Regions from separate parts of the Blastococcus montanus genome, predicted to be linked through region 1. Evidence: riboswitches for the same ligand, from Rfam matches in the RefSeq annotation. Region 1 holds a riboswitch; each other region holds the start of a gene.
The links. A riboswitch is a leader RNA that binds a small molecule or an ion and turns the genes downstream of it on or off. The one in region 1 is predicted to bind cyclic di-AMP.
Positions count from the first base shown of each region.

Region 2: another riboswitch for cyclic di-AMP. It lies ahead of ABDB74_RS07560 (C40 family peptidase); the one in region 1 lies ahead of ABDB74_RS11210 (hypothetical protein).
Region 3: another riboswitch for cyclic di-AMP. It lies ahead of ABDB74_RS12050 (transglycosylase SLT domain-containing protein); the one in region 1 lies ahead of ABDB74_RS11210 (hypothetical protein).
Region 4: another riboswitch for cyclic di-AMP. It lies ahead of ABDB74_RS13650 (NlpC/P60 family protein); the one in region 1 lies ahead of ABDB74_RS11210 (hypothetical protein).

Region 1 is NZ_CP155551.1:2,326,738-2,330,135, reverse strand. It holds gene ABDB74_RS11215 (bifunctional 3'-5' exonuclease/DNA polymerase) at 1-918, shown strand, start outside; cyclic di-AMP (ydaO/yuaA leader) riboswitch at 1,066-1,215, shown strand; gene ABDB74_RS11210 (hypothetical protein) at 1,484-2,392, shown strand; gene ABDB74_RS11205 (hypothetical protein) at 2,449-2,766, opposite strand; gene ABDB74_RS11200 (protein kinase domain-containing protein) at 2,918-3,398, shown strand, end outside.
Region 2 is NZ_CP155551.1:1,538,622-1,542,019, forward strand. It holds gene ABDB74_RS07550 (DEDD exonuclease domain-containing protein) at 1-956, opposite strand, end outside; gene ABDB74_RS07555 (hypothetical protein) at 1,125-1,451, shown strand; cyclic di-AMP (ydaO/yuaA leader) riboswitch at 1,634-1,811, shown strand; gene ABDB74_RS07560 (C40 family peptidase) at 1,935-2,912, shown strand; gene ABDB74_RS07565 (M48 family metallopeptidase) at 3,051-3,398, shown strand, end outside.
Region 3 is NZ_CP155551.1:2,498,746-2,502,143, reverse strand. It holds gene ABDB74_RS12060 (SDR family NAD(P)-dependent oxidoreductase) at 1-505, shown strand, start outside; gene ABDB74_RS12055 (50S ribosomal protein L11 methyltransferase) at 550-1,206, shown strand; cyclic di-AMP (ydaO/yuaA leader) riboswitch at 1,320-1,457, shown strand; gene ABDB74_RS12050 (transglycosylase SLT domain-containing protein) at 1,657-2,541, shown strand; gene ABDB74_RS12045 (hypothetical protein) at 2,793-3,179, shown strand; gene ABDB74_RS12040 (hypothetical protein) at 3,187-3,398, opposite strand, start outside.
Region 4 is NZ_CP155551.1:2,858,122-2,861,519, reverse strand. It holds gene ABDB74_RS13660 (Rieske 2Fe-2S domain-containing protein) at 1-670, shown strand, start outside; gene ABDB74_RS13655 (hemerythrin domain-containing protein) at 667-1,149, shown strand; gene ABDB74_RS13650 (NlpC/P60 family protein) at 1,197-1,739, opposite strand; cyclic di-AMP (ydaO/yuaA leader) riboswitch at 1,755-1,910, opposite strand; gene ABDB74_RS13645 (carboxyl transferase domain-containing protein) at 2,245-3,398, shown strand, end outside.

The sequences.
Region 1 (3,398 bases):
GCGCTGCTGGAGTACAAGAAGCTGTCGCGGCTGCTGCAGGCCAACGGCTGGACCTGGCTGGAGACCTGGGTGCGGGACGGCCGCTTCCGGCCGACCTTCCTGCCCGGTGGCGTGGTGACCGGGCGGTGGGCGTCCTCGGGGGGTGGTGCGCTCTCGGTGCCGACGCAGATCCGTCCCGCCGCCGTCGCCGACGAGGGCTGGCGGTTCGTGGTCGCCGACGTCGCCCAGCTGGAGCCACGGGTGCTCGCGGGCATGAGCGCCGACGCCGCCATGGCGGAGGCGGCGCGGGCGACCGACCTGTACCAGGGCATGGTGGCCGGCGGCGCAGTCGCGGCGCGTGCCGAGGCCAAGGTCGGCATCCTCGGCGCGATGTACGGCGGTACGCGCGGCGAGAGCGGCCGGATGATGCCCCGGCTGGCCCGTCGCTATCCGCGGGCCATCGGGCTGGTGGAGGAGGCCGCCCGCGCGGGCGAGCGCGGTGAGGTGGTGCACACACTGCTCGGCCGCGGCTCCCCGCTGCCCGCCGGTGGGTGGGCGCGGCGGCCGGTGGATCCCGGCGAGCCGCCCGACGACGGCGGATCCGCCGAGGACCGCGATCGGGCGCGGCGGGCGTGGGGCCGTTTCACCCGCAACTTCGTCGTCCAGGGCACCGGCGCCGAGTGGGCCCTGTGCTGGCTGGCCGACCTGCGCAACCGGCTGTGGCGGCTGGGCGGCGCCGGCGCGCTCGGCCGCCGCCCGCACCTGGCCTTCTTCCTCCACGACGAGGTGGTGGTGCACGCCCCCGAGCACCTGGCGGACGCCGTCGTCGCGGAGGTGCAGGCCGCGGCGGCCACCGCGGGACGGCTGCTGTTCGGGTCCTTCCCGGTCGACTTCCCGCTCGACGTCGCCGTCGTCGGGTCGTGGGGTGACGCCGGCTGACGTCGCCTTGTACACGGAGCTGCCGGGCAGGGCACCGCGACACACGTCACGGCTCGGAAATGACCGACTTCTGATTGTCACGGACGCATAACGGCGGTTACCGTGGCTCGGTCAGCCCGGTCGCCACGCCCCCACCCGGGGGAGTCCGGGCGGACGCCGCCGAGCCGCCCTCCGGGGCGGGCCGGGGACCCACCGCAGCACTGGGGTGAATCGCGCGCCGGGCACGTCCCGGTGCGGGTAGGGCCGCTTCCCGCCCGAATCCGTCAGCTAACTCGGTAGGCGGCCATGGAAGAAACGGAGAGCCGCCGCATGGCGCGCCCCTGCACCCTCGCACGCCCCTGCTCCGCCCGTAGCCGCCGCGTCCGGGCCTGCCCGCGCAGCTGAGCGCCCGCCCCGGCCGCCGCCCGCCCGCTGGACCACCACCCCGAGCACCTCCGCTCGACCGGCCGATCGCCGTCCCCGGTGGCCCTCCGCAGGCGCCTCGACGCCCGGGCCCCGCCGACCGCACCCCGCTGCAGCCGCCCCTGGCCGCGCTGCGCACCACACTCACGGAGCACCTGCACCCATGGATCCCCGCACCACCGTCTCCGGCCGTCGCGGCCGGGTCACCGCTCCGCGCCGCCGCCCGCCGACCGCGGTCCGCCGCCCCGGGCTCTACCTCGGGGTGGCCGCCGCCGGCGCCGTCCTGGTCAACGCGCTCGTCGGCGTGGACCCGGCCGCCCAGGCCGAGCCGGCCGCGACCGAGTCGGTCAGCGTCGCCGAGCAGCTCGGGCTGAGCGCCTCCTCCGGTCCGGTCGACGTCACCGAGGACCTCCAGCCGCTGCAGGACCTCACGGCCAGCCGCAGCACCCGCGAGGCGGAGCAGACCGCCGCCCAGCAGGCCCAGGCCGCCGCCGACCAGGCCGCGCTCGACCGGCAGCGGGCCGAGGCGGAGGCCGCGGCCCGCGCGGAGGAGGAGGCCCGGGCGCAGGCCGAGGCCCAGGCCGCGGCGGAGGCTCGAGCTCAGGTCGAGGCTGAGGCCCAGGCGCGGACGCCGGCCGCTCCCGCCGCGCCCACCACGCAGCAGCGCGCCCGGGAGTCCGCCACGGCGGCCGCCTCGGTGGCGGCCACGGCGGTCGCGCGCATCACCAACAGCTCCGGGGCCGTCCGGCCGCAGGTCCAGGCCGCCGCCGACGCCGTGGTCAGCAACGTGCCGGGGGCCGGCCGGATCACCCTGGGCGGCACGCGCCCGAGCGCGGCGGACCCGGGAGGCCACCCGTCCGGCCTGGCGCTGGACTACATGGTGCTCACCGACGCCGCCCTCGGGGACGCGATCGTGGCCTACCACCGGGCGCACTGGGACGAGCTGGGCGTCGACTACCTGATCTGGCAGCAGCGGATGCTCTCCTCACCCGGTGGGTCGTGGAAGGCGATGGAGAACCGTGGCGGCGTGACCGCCAACCACTTCGACCACGTCCACGTGAACTACCGCTAGGAGTCGGCGGCGAGGGGCCGGCCGGGCCGTCCTGCAGCCGGGACGACGGCACGGGCTCAGGGCCGGTCGTCCGCGGGGTCCGCGAGCGCGCGGTCCAGCCCGGGGGACCGGCGCAGGGGGAGCCGCCGGCCCGACCGCGCGGCGAGGTCGACGTGGTCGAGCAGGAGGTCCCGGCCGGCGGCCGACAGCGCGGTCACCGAGCCGGCGTCGATCGCGTCGACGCGCACCGGTTCCCGGCCGTAGCGCCGCAGGAACGAGTCGACGACGGCGGCATCGACGTCGCCGGCCAGGCACAGCACGCGCCCGTCCGCGGTGTTCAGCAGGCGGACGACGCCACGCACTGCCGGGTCGCCCTGGGCGTACGAGCTGGTCACCGCCCCAGTCTGACCCGATCGGCGGACAGGGGTTCAGGACGGCCTCAGATGGGCACCCTCCTGGATGGCGCACGCCTGCGGACCGGTTGCCTCCGGACCCCGCAGACCGACGACGAGCGAGGATCGACCTCGCGGCACGGGAGGACCAGGAGTGACGACCGCCGACACCGGCCGGGAGATCCTGGGTGACCGCTACGAGCTGCAGGATCTGATCGCCGTCGGCGGTATGGGGCTGGTCTGGCGGGGGCGTGACGTGGTCCTGGACCGCCCGGTGGCGGTCAAGGTGCTCCGCGAGGAGTGCGCCGGCGACCCGACCTTCATCGCGCGGTTCCGCTCGGAGGCCCGGCACGCGGCGAGCCTCAGCCATCCCAACATCGCGGCGGTCCTCGACTACGGCGAGACGGCGGGCAAGCACGGCCAGCAGCTGGCATACCTGGTGATGGAGCTGGTCGAGGGCGCGCCGCTGTCCGCCCGCATCTCCGAGGGCCGGCTCGACATCGACGCCACCCTGTCGGTGCTCGAGCAGGCGGCGGCCGGCCTGGCCGAGGCGCACCGCGCGGGCGTCGTCCACCGGGACGTCAAGCCGGCGAACATCCTGGTGGCGCCCGACGGCACGGTGAAGCTGACCGACT
Region 2 (3,398 bases), 790 kb from region 1:
GTGAGCCGGACCCACAGCGCGCGCTCGGGGAAGCGGGACCGGCGGTTGTAGCGGGGCTTGTGCTCGGCGATCAGGCGCAGTTCGCGCACGGCGGCCTCGAGGGCGTGCGCGCAGGGGATCGAGTCGACCCGCTGGGCCAGGCCCACCATCTCGGTGATCCGGCTGCGCTGCTCGCCGGAGGTGAAGTAGCTGCGGACCCGGCTGCGCAGGTCGGTGGAGGTGCCGACGTAGAGCGGCTCGTCGTTCGGTCCGCGGAAGAGGTAGACGCCGGGACCGTGCGGGACGCCGTCGGCCAGGTGCCGCTTGCGGCGCCGTTCCGGATCGACCTGGCGGGTGAGACCGGTGAGCTCCTCGAGCGTGGTGATCCCCAGCGGGCCGAGGCGTTCGAAGAGACCGTGCAGGACGTCGACGGTCGCGCGGGCGTCGTCGAGCGCGCGGTGCGTGGGGGAGGTGGCGGCCGAGAAGTAGGGGGCCAGCGTGGCCAGCTTGCAGTTGGGCACCTCGTCGCGGGTGAGCAGCCGCCGGGCGAGGACGGCCGTGTCCACCGACGCCGAGGTGGGCCAGACCAGGGCGTTCTCGGCGCAGGCCGCCTTGAGGAAACCCAGGTCGAAGGGGGCGTTGTGCGCGACCAGGACCGCGCCTCGCGCGAACTCCAGGAACGTCGGGAGGACGGCCCCGATGCGCGGTGCCGCGGCGACCATCGCCGAGGTGATCCCGGTGAGCACGCTGATGTAGGGCGGGATCTCGTGGCCGGGGTCGACCAGCGTCTGGAACTCCCCGAGCACCTGGCCGCCCCGGATCTTCACCGCGCCGATCTCGGTGATCGCGCTGTCCTTGGGCGAACCGCCGGTGGTCTCCAGGTCGACGACCACGAAGGTGACCTCGGCCAGCGGCGTACCCAGCTCCTCGATGGCGACCTGCTGGTAGCGCTGCGACGCGGTGGGGAGTGGTGGCACGGCCGGGACGCTAGGTCGGGGTGCTGACAGTCCGGGGGACGCGCGCCGCCACGCGGAGCCGTGGCGGCGACAGCGCGGGTGCCCGGCCGGCCGGACCGGTCGGCGGCCGAGCGGAACTGTCGGTGCCTGCACCTAGCGTCCGCGGCGACTCACGGAGGAGAAGAAGCGATGCTCATCGACTGCGACACCTGCACCGCGCGTGGAACCGGCTGCGCCGATTGCGTGGTCACCGTTCTGCTGGGCGCCCCACCGGGATGGCAGGGGGTCGATCCGGTGGTGGTGCCGATGACCGGGCGGCCGGCGCGTGACGTCCCGGCCGCGCTCGCCGCGGAGGACGTGGTGGTGCCCCCGCCCGGCGTGGTGGTGGAGTTCGACGACGTGGAGCGCCGGGCGGTCCGGGCGCTGGCCGACGGTGGCCTGGTGCCGCCGCTGCGCCACCGCGAGGGCGCGGAGGAGTCGGGCAGCGGGGGCTCCGGCGGCCGCCGCACCGGCTGACCTGCGCGTCGGCGGTGCCCGCGAGTGCCCGGTCGAGGTCCTGGCACGCGTCAGGCGCGCCGTGTCACCCGTCCGTGGACGCCTCGCGCGTATCCGGCTGTCCCGTTTGTCCCGGCCATGATCACGGTCGTAGGGTCGTCGCCGTCCGGACGGGTGGTCGTCATCCGCAGATGGATGGCCCCGGCCGGACACCGCCTAATCACCGGACGGCGCGCACCACCGGCGCCCGAGGTGAACCGGGGACCCACCGCACTCCTGGGGTGAGTTCTCCCGCGGCCGGCACGCCGGCGAGCGGGGGATAGGGCCAGTCTTCCCAGCCCGAACCCGTCAGCTAACTCGGTCGGCGGTCGCAGTGGAAGAAACGGAGAGCCGCCGCACGTGGCGACCCCCTACGCCCGACAGACGCACGCCCCCGAACTCCTCCATACCGACCTCCGGCCCCGGCAGTCGCGCGGCCGCCGGTTCGGACCGCTGCATTCGGGTGTGCTGATCAGCGCCACCGCCGCCCTGACCCTCACGCTGATGCCGGGTACCGCCTCCGCGGTTCCCGGTGACGCCACCGTCGACCAGGTCGCCGCGCAGATGGCCGAGGCCGGGCACGAGCTGGAGGTCGTCACCGAGCAGCTCAACGACGCCCGCGTCGCCCTGGCGCGGCACCAGAGCGACGTCCAGGCCGCCTCGGCGGCGGCCGGTGCCGCGCAGGACCGGGTCCGCGCCCTCGACGGCCGGATCCGGCTGCTGGCGCGCAGCGTCTACACCGGCAGCGGGATGTCGCAGCTCGACGTGCTGCTCAGCAGCGACTCCGCCGACCATGCGGTGAGCCAGCTCGGCACCCTCGAGGCGATCGCCGGGCACACGAACGAACTCCTGACCGAGGTCTCCGTGGCCTCCGAGCAGGCGGAGCAGTTCCGCGAGGCCGCCGACGAGGCCGCCGCCGACGCGCAGCGGGTCGTCGACGAGATCAGCGCGAAGCAGGCGGAGCTCGAGGCGAAGATCGCCGACTACCAGCGTCGCTACGAGACGCTGACCGCCCCGCAGCGGGCGCAGCTGGCGCTGGCGCACGGCGGGGACAGCCTGCCCGCGCCCAGCGGCGTCGTCGCTCCCAGCTCCGCTGCGCAGGCGGCCGTGGACACCGCGCTGGCGCAGGTCGGTGACCCCTACGTCTGGGGCGCCGGCGGGCCGAACGCCTTCGACTGCTCGGGCCTGACGTCCTACGCCTACGCCGCCGCCGGCGTGATGCTGCCGCACTCCAGCCGCGCCCAGTCGCAGATGGGCACGGCCGTCCCGCGCAGCCAGCTGCAGCCGGGTGACCTGGTGTTCTTCTACAGCCCGGTCAGCCACGTGGGCATGTACATCGGCAACGGGCAGATGGTGCACGCGTCGACCTCCGGCCAGCCGGTCAAGGTGGCGAGCCTCGATGCGATGGGCAACTACAACGGCGCCCGGCGCATCGCCGGCTGACAGCCTCGGGAGCATCGCAGCGAGGGACGAGCGAGGAGCGGACCGGGGCGCGGAGGCCGGCCAGTGCCATCGCCGGCTGACAGCCTCGGGCACCGGACCGGTCCGGTGCCGGGGACCGTCCCACCTAGGATCGCTCGGGTGACCGGGGGTGGACGGGCAGGAGCTCGTGCCGCACTCGTCACCGCGGCCGTCCTGGGCGCGGCGCTGGTGGTGGTCATCGTCGTCCGCACGCCGTGGGAGGTGCTGCCCGAGCCGCCCGGTGGGTACACCGATCCGGACCCCACCGCGGGGCTGGACCCCCGGCAGATCGCCCTCGCCGAGGCCTTCGCCACGGCGATGCGCCCGCTGTCGCTGATCTCCATCACGCTCGGGCTGGCGGTCTCGGCGGTCCTCGGTCTCACCCCGCTGGGCGGGCGGCTGATGCGCGCCGCCGCGGCTCCGTTGCGCCGGCGGTGGTTCGCGCAGGTGCTGCTCGGCGTGCCCGCT
Region 3 (3,398 bases), 170 kb from region 1:
GGTGATGGCGATCAACGTCCGCGCCGTCGTCCGGCTGACCCATGCGCTGCTGCCGGTGCTCAAGACCCGTCCAGGCGCCCACGTCGTCAACGTCTCCAGCGTCTTCGGGATCTTCGCGCCCGCCGGTCAGGCCGCCTACTCGACGAGCAAGTTCGCGGTCCGCGGTTTCAGCGAGTCGCTCCGCCACGAGCTGGCCGACGACGGCATCGGGGTCACCGTGGTGCACCCCGGCGGCGTCCGGACCCGGATCGCGGAGACCGCCCGGACCGGTTCCGGGGTCTCGGTGGAGGAGTACGAGGAGGGCCGACGGCAGTTCGCCAGGCTCCTGCGCATGCCACCGGAGCAGGCCGCGGCGAAGATCGTGACGGCCATCGAGAAGCGCCGCCCGCGGTTGCTGATCGGCTGGACGGCGACGGTCCCCGATGTGCTGGTGCGGCTGCTGCCGGGGACCTACTGGCGGCTGATCGCCCGTCGCGCGGGGCGGGCGGGCCCACCGGTGGCCTGACGGCCGCGACCGGCGCCGGCCGGGCGGTGCGGTTGACTGCCGGTGTGGACCTCCCCGTTCCCGCCGCCTTCGTCCGCGCCCACACCCGCCCGGCCCGCCCCGCGCTGGTGCCCGAGGTGGAGCTCCACGTGGCCGCCGACGTGGTGGCCCTCTGGGAGGCGATGGCGACCGAGCAGGGGTACACCGCGACCGACCCGCCGTTCTGGGCCGCGGTCTGGCCGGGCGGTCAGGCGCTGGCCCGGTACGTGCTCGACCACCCGGAGCTGGTCGCCGGCCGCACGGTGCTGGATCTCGGGTCGGGCAGCGGGCTGGTGGCCGTCGCTGCCGCCCGGGCGGGGGCCACCGGCGTCCTGGCCAGCGACGTCGACCCCTTCGCGCTCACCGCGATCACCGTGAACGCGGAGCGGAACGGGACCCCGGGCATCACGCCCGTGGGAGACGTCCTGGGCGCCCCGCCGCCGGACGTGGCGGTGATCCTGGCCGGCGACGTCTGCTACGACCGGGAGATGACCGACCGCGTGCTGCCGTTCCTCGACGCCGCCCGCGGCCGGGGGGCGGAGGTGCTCATCGGCGATCCGGGCCGGGTGTACCTGCCGGAGGACCGGCTGAGCGCTCTGGCCGTCTACGAGGTCCCTGACACCGGGTCCTCGCCGGACCACCCCGCTCAGCTGCGCCGGACGACGGTGTGGCGGCTGCCCTGAGCCCCGCGGACGTCTTTTCCTGCGCCAGGCATTGTCACGGACGGATAACGGTGGTTACCGTGGCTGGGCCCGGCCGGTCGTCCGCTCCCCATTCGGGGAGGTCCGCCGGGCGCCGCCGAGTCGCCCTCCGGGGCGAGCCGGGGACCCACCGCAGCACTGGGGTGAATCGCGCGCCGGGCACGTTCCGGCGCGGGTAGGGCCGTTTCCCGCCCGAATCCGTCAGCTAACCCGGTAGGCGGCCGTCGGAAGAACGGAGAGCCGCCGCATGGCGAGCCTGCGGGTCCACCCTGCACGGATCCGCAGCCGGTCCGGTACCTCGCGCGCGCCTTCCCCGCGCTGAGCTCCGGGCGTCCCGCCCGCCACCCGCGCTGCCACTCGACCACCTCGCAGCAGCACCGCGCCGCTCCGACGGCCGGCTGCTGTGCCCTGCACCTGGAGCAGTCCCACCCCATGAACCTTCGCCCCACCTCCTTCGCCCGCGCCGCGCGTACGGCCGGCGGCCGCCGCCGTTTCGTGGCGGGCCGCCGCCCCGCGCTGCTGCTGGCGGTCGCCGCCGCGGGCGGCCTGACGGCCAGCGTCCTCACCAGCGGCGGCGAGCCCGCTGCACAGGCGGAGCCGCAGCTGGCGCCGGTCAGCATCGCGGAGCAGCTGGGCATCACCGCCGACGCGGCTCCGGCCGATGTCGCCGAGACCGCGGCCGGCTCGCTCCAGCCGCTGGCCGCCAGCCGGAGCGAGCGCGTGGCCGAGCAGGTCGCGGCGGCCGAGGCGCAGGCTGCCGCCGACCAGGCCGAGCTGGACCGCCGCGCAGCCGAGGAGGCCGCCCGTCTCGAGGCGGAGGAGGCCGCCCGCCGTGCCGCCGAGGAGGCCGCACGGGCCGAGGCCGCCCGTGCCGCGGAGGCTGCGCGTGCCGCGGAGGCCGCCCGCGCCGCGGAGGCCGCCCGCGCCGCGGAGGCCGCCCGCGCTGCCGAGGTGCAGGCCGCCGCCCCCCGCGCCGGGCGTGCCGCGCCGGCACCGGCCGCCCCGGCCGCCCCGGCCGCGCCCGCCGCGCCTGCCGGGTCCATCAAGGGCTACGCCATGCAGAAGGTCGGCGGCAGCGAGTTCACCTGCCTGGAGAGCCTGTGGGGCAAGGAGAGCGGCTGGAACCCCAACGCGCAGAACCCGCGCAGCACCGCCTACGGCATCGCGCAGTTCCTCGACTCGACGTGGGCCGGTACCGGCATCGCCAAGACCTCCGACGGCTATCGCCAGATCGACGCCGGGCTGATCTACATCAACAACCGCTACGGCTCGCCGTGCGGCGCGTGGAGCCACTCCCAGGCGAAGGGCTGGTACTGACCCGCGGCTCGTGACGCCGGTTCGGGAGTACACCGGCCGAGGAGTCCGACCGCGGCCGTCGCGGTCGGGGTCGTGCGGCCGGCGTCGCGAGCTGGTCGGCCGGGAGCTGGCCCTGCTCGACGGCCGCTGAACCGGGTGGGGCGATCGATGTCCCGGCGGGCGCTCCCGTGCCCCGGACCGTCGGTACGGGTCGCCCTCGACGGCGACGCGCGCCTAAGGTCGGATCCGGCACGGCAGCCGGAGGGGGAGCGATGACCGAGGCCGACGACGCCGACCGGGCGACCCCGCCGAGCGGGATCGTGGGTCGGTCCGTCGACGAGTTCGTCAACCAGCTGCGCGGTTTCAGCGACCGGGCCCGCAACCTGGCCGGCGCCGTCCCCGGCAGGTTGTCGCTGCCGGCGCTGCCCAGCCCCCCGGGCGCGATGTCCGCCGCGCAGGTGCGGGCGATCGCCGACGTCGTCAGGGCCCAGCGGCAGTCGATCGCGGCGATGACCGCTCAGCTGCAGGCCTTCGACCAGCAGCTCGCGGTGTTCGAGCGGATCCTCGACCCGCTGGTGGAGTGGAGCTCCACGTGGGCGCGGCTGGAGGAGGCCGTCGGCGACCTCGTCCGCCGCGAGCCGCCTGCCGCCGACGGCTGAGGGTGGCTCAGTAGCCGTCGTCCCCGTCCCCCGGGCGGCGGCGCAGCAGCCCGGTCACCGAGCCCACCCGGCTCTGCGCCTGCCGCAGTCCGGAGATGAGCGGCATCAGGTCCTCGTGGATCCGCCGCAGCGTGTCGGGCACGGTGTCGACCGCCGGGTCGTCCAGCACCCGGCCGACCCGCTCGATGCCGGGGCGCAGCGCGCGCACCGGCTCCTCCA
Region 4 (3,398 bases), 530 kb from region 1:
CCAGGCGGCGCGGACGGTGGTCGGGTTCGGGATCGCGGGCGCGGTGGCGTCGGCCGCGACCGGGATGACCGACTGGCAGCACGCCCACGACGAGGCCCGCCGCGTCGGTCTCGTGCACGCCGCCCTCAACAGCACCGCGCTCGCGCTCTACGCCTGGTCGTTCGCCGACCGCGGACGCGGCCGCGCGGCGCGGGCACGGGTCACCGCCGCCGCCGGGTACGCCGTCGTCCTGGCCAGCGGCTACCTGGGCGGCGTCCTGTCCTACCGCCACCGGCTCGGCGTCGACCACTCTGCGGCCGGCCGGTCGCCCCGCACGTTCACCCCGGTCACCCGGCTCGCCGACCTCCCGGACGGCGAGCCGTTCGGCGTCGACGTCGACGGCGTCCCGGTGGTGCTGGTCCGCACCGACGGCGGCGTCCGGGCGGTGAGCGGACGCTGCCCGCACCTGGGCGGGCCGATGGCGGAGGGGTGGCTGCACCGCGACGAGCTCGTCTGCCCGTGGCACGGCTCGCGGTTCGACCTCGACACCGGGGAGCCGGCGCAGGGACCGTCCACCGCGCCGCTGCCCTGCTACGACACCCGCATCACCGACGGCGCGGTCGAGGTGCGGCGGCGCGCCACCTGGCGCAGCCCGACGGCGATCACCACGGCCGAGGAGGCATCCCGATGAAGGCCGACGAGGTCCTGATCGCGCACCACGACGTCCTGCGCGGGCTGCTCCGCGACCTGGCCGAGACCACCGACGCCCAGGCCGGGCGGCGGGAGGAGCTGCGGGACCGGTTCCTGCGCGAGATCGAGATCCACGCCCAGATAGAGGACGAGCTGTTCTACCCCGCCGTCCCCGACGTCTCCCCGCTGCTGGCCCTCGCGCACGCCGAGCACCGGCAGATCGACGACCAGGTCGCCACCGTCATGCGCATGGACGTCAGCGACCCGGAGTTCACCACCGAGGTCCGCATGCTCGAGAAGACGGTGCGCCACCACACGATGGAGGAGGAGCAGCGCATGTTCCCCCAGTCGCACGCCCTGGGGGAGGAGCGCCTCGAGGAGCTCGGCGAGCAGTTGCGGGCGCGGCAGCGGGAGCTGGCCGAGTCCGGTGGGATGCGGCTGATCGTGCGGCTCAAGCGCGCGACCCTCCGGCACGTGTAGCCACCGGACGGTGCCCCGGCCGGCCGGGGCACCGTCCGCAGGAGGGATCAGACGACGCGGCGGGCGGTGTTGTAGCCCCACATCGAGTCGACGGGGACGACCTTCACCGGCTGGCCGAACGTCGAGGAGTGCACCATCAGCCCGTTGCCGATGTACATCGCGACGTGCCCGACCGGCGAGTAGAAGAAGATCAGGTCGCCGGGCTGCAGGTGGGCGCGGTCGACGTGCACACCCACCGTCGACTGGGCGCGCGAGGTGCGCGGCAGCGTGATGCCCGCGTCGCGGTAGGACGACCAGGTCAGGCCGGAGCAGTCGTAGCCGCCGGGGCCGGTGCCGCCCCAGACGTAGGGCGCCCCGAGCTTGGACAGCGCGCTGTCGACGGCGACCTGCGCGGCGTGGGTGGGCGCCGCGACCGGAGCGGCGTGGTGGGGCGCCGGGGCGGCGGCCATGGCCACCGGCGCGCCGGACGGTGCGTCACCGACGGAGGCCGAGGCGGGCAGGGGGGCGAGGGCGATCCCCGCGCCGGTGACGAGGGCGAGCGTCGCCCCGCGGAGCGAACGACGGGTCGTGGACGTGCGAGTGGTCGTCATGGACGACGGTTTCTCCTGTTCTCCAGCAACCGCCTACCGAGTTAGCTGACGGGTTCGGGCGGGGAACTCGCCCGGCGCTCCGGCACTGCCGGTCGCGCTTCACCCCGGTGCTGCGGTGGGTCCCCGGCCCGCGCGGCGACGTGCCGCTGCGCGGTTCGGCGGTGCCCGCACGGGTGTCACCGGTGGTGGTGACGAGGGGGCCCCGGGCGGACCGCGAGGAACGGTAGGTGGATCACGGACGGGTCACAAAACGGTCACGACGGGCATATCGGGGCCCCGGCGGGCGGTTGATGCGACCGGTCCGGAACGCGACTCGCGGGCCGACCTCCGTCGATCCCGGTGGCGGTTCCGGCCCTCACCGGTCCGCAGCCACGGAGCGTGGTCGGCCACTTACTTGCCTTTCGCGGCGTGGATTCACTGACTGTCCACGATCATCTCCGCTGGGGCCGGTACACGGCAGTGACCGGCCCCACAGCCGCCCGGCGGGTCGTGCGAGCATCGCCGGGTGGCCCGCCTGCTGATCGCCAACCGCGGCGAGATCGCCGTCCGCATCGCCCGCGCCGCGGCTGCCGAGGGGATGACGTCGGTCGCCGTCACCGCCGCCGACGAACCCGAAGCCTCGCACCTCGCCGCCGCGGACGAGACCGTCGTGCTCCCCGGCAGCGGCCCGGCCGCCTACCTCGACGCCGCCGCGATCGTGCGCGCCGCGCTCGACAACGGCTGCGACCTGATCCACCCGGGCTACGGCTTCCTCTCCGAGAGCCCGGCGCTGCCGCGCGCCTGCGCCGACGCCGGCGGCCCGGTCACCGTGGTGGGCCCCGGCGCGGCCGTCCTCGAGATCGCCGGCGACAAGGTCCTCGCCCGGGACGCGGCGCGGGCCGCCGGTGTCCCGGTCCCCGGCGGCACCGGGGAGGACCCCGACCCGGGCGCCGTCGCCGACCTCCTCGGCGCCACCGGCGCGGTCATGCTCAAGGCCCGGCACGGCGGGGGAGGGCGGGCCACCCGCATCCTCCGCCGTGGGGACGACGTCGCGGCGGCCGTCGCGCAGGTGTCCGACGAGGCCCGCGTCGCCTTCGGTACCGACGCCCTGCTGGCCGAGGAGCTCGTCGAACGGGCCCGGCACGTCGAGGTGCAGGTGCTCGGCGACGACCGCGAGGAGGTCGTCGTGCTCGGCGACCGCGACTGCTCGCTGCAGCGCACCCGGCAGAAGGTCGTCGAGATCGCCCCGGCCCCGGACCTCCCGGAGCGGGTGCGCGGGAAGCTGCACGACGCCGCGGCCGCGTTCGCCCGGCACGTCGGGCTCCGCGGCCTGGCGACGGTCGAGTTCCTCGTGCCCGCCGATCATCCGGAACGGTTCACCTTCCTCGAGTGCAATCCGCGCCTGCAGGTGGAGCACACCGTCACCGAGGAGACCTCCGGGCTGGACCTGGTGCGGCTCCAGCTGCGGGTCGCCGCCGGGGCCACCCTCGGCGAGCTGGGCCTCGCCGGCGGCCCGCCCCGGCCGTCCGGCTGGGCCGTGCAGGCCCGCATCAGCGCGGAGACGCTCACCGCCGACGGCGCGGTCGTCCCGTCGTCCGGCGTGATCACCTCCCTCGTCCTGCCCGGCGGCCCGGGCGTCCGCGTCGACACCGCGGCGCGGGCCGGCACCGAGCAGAGCCC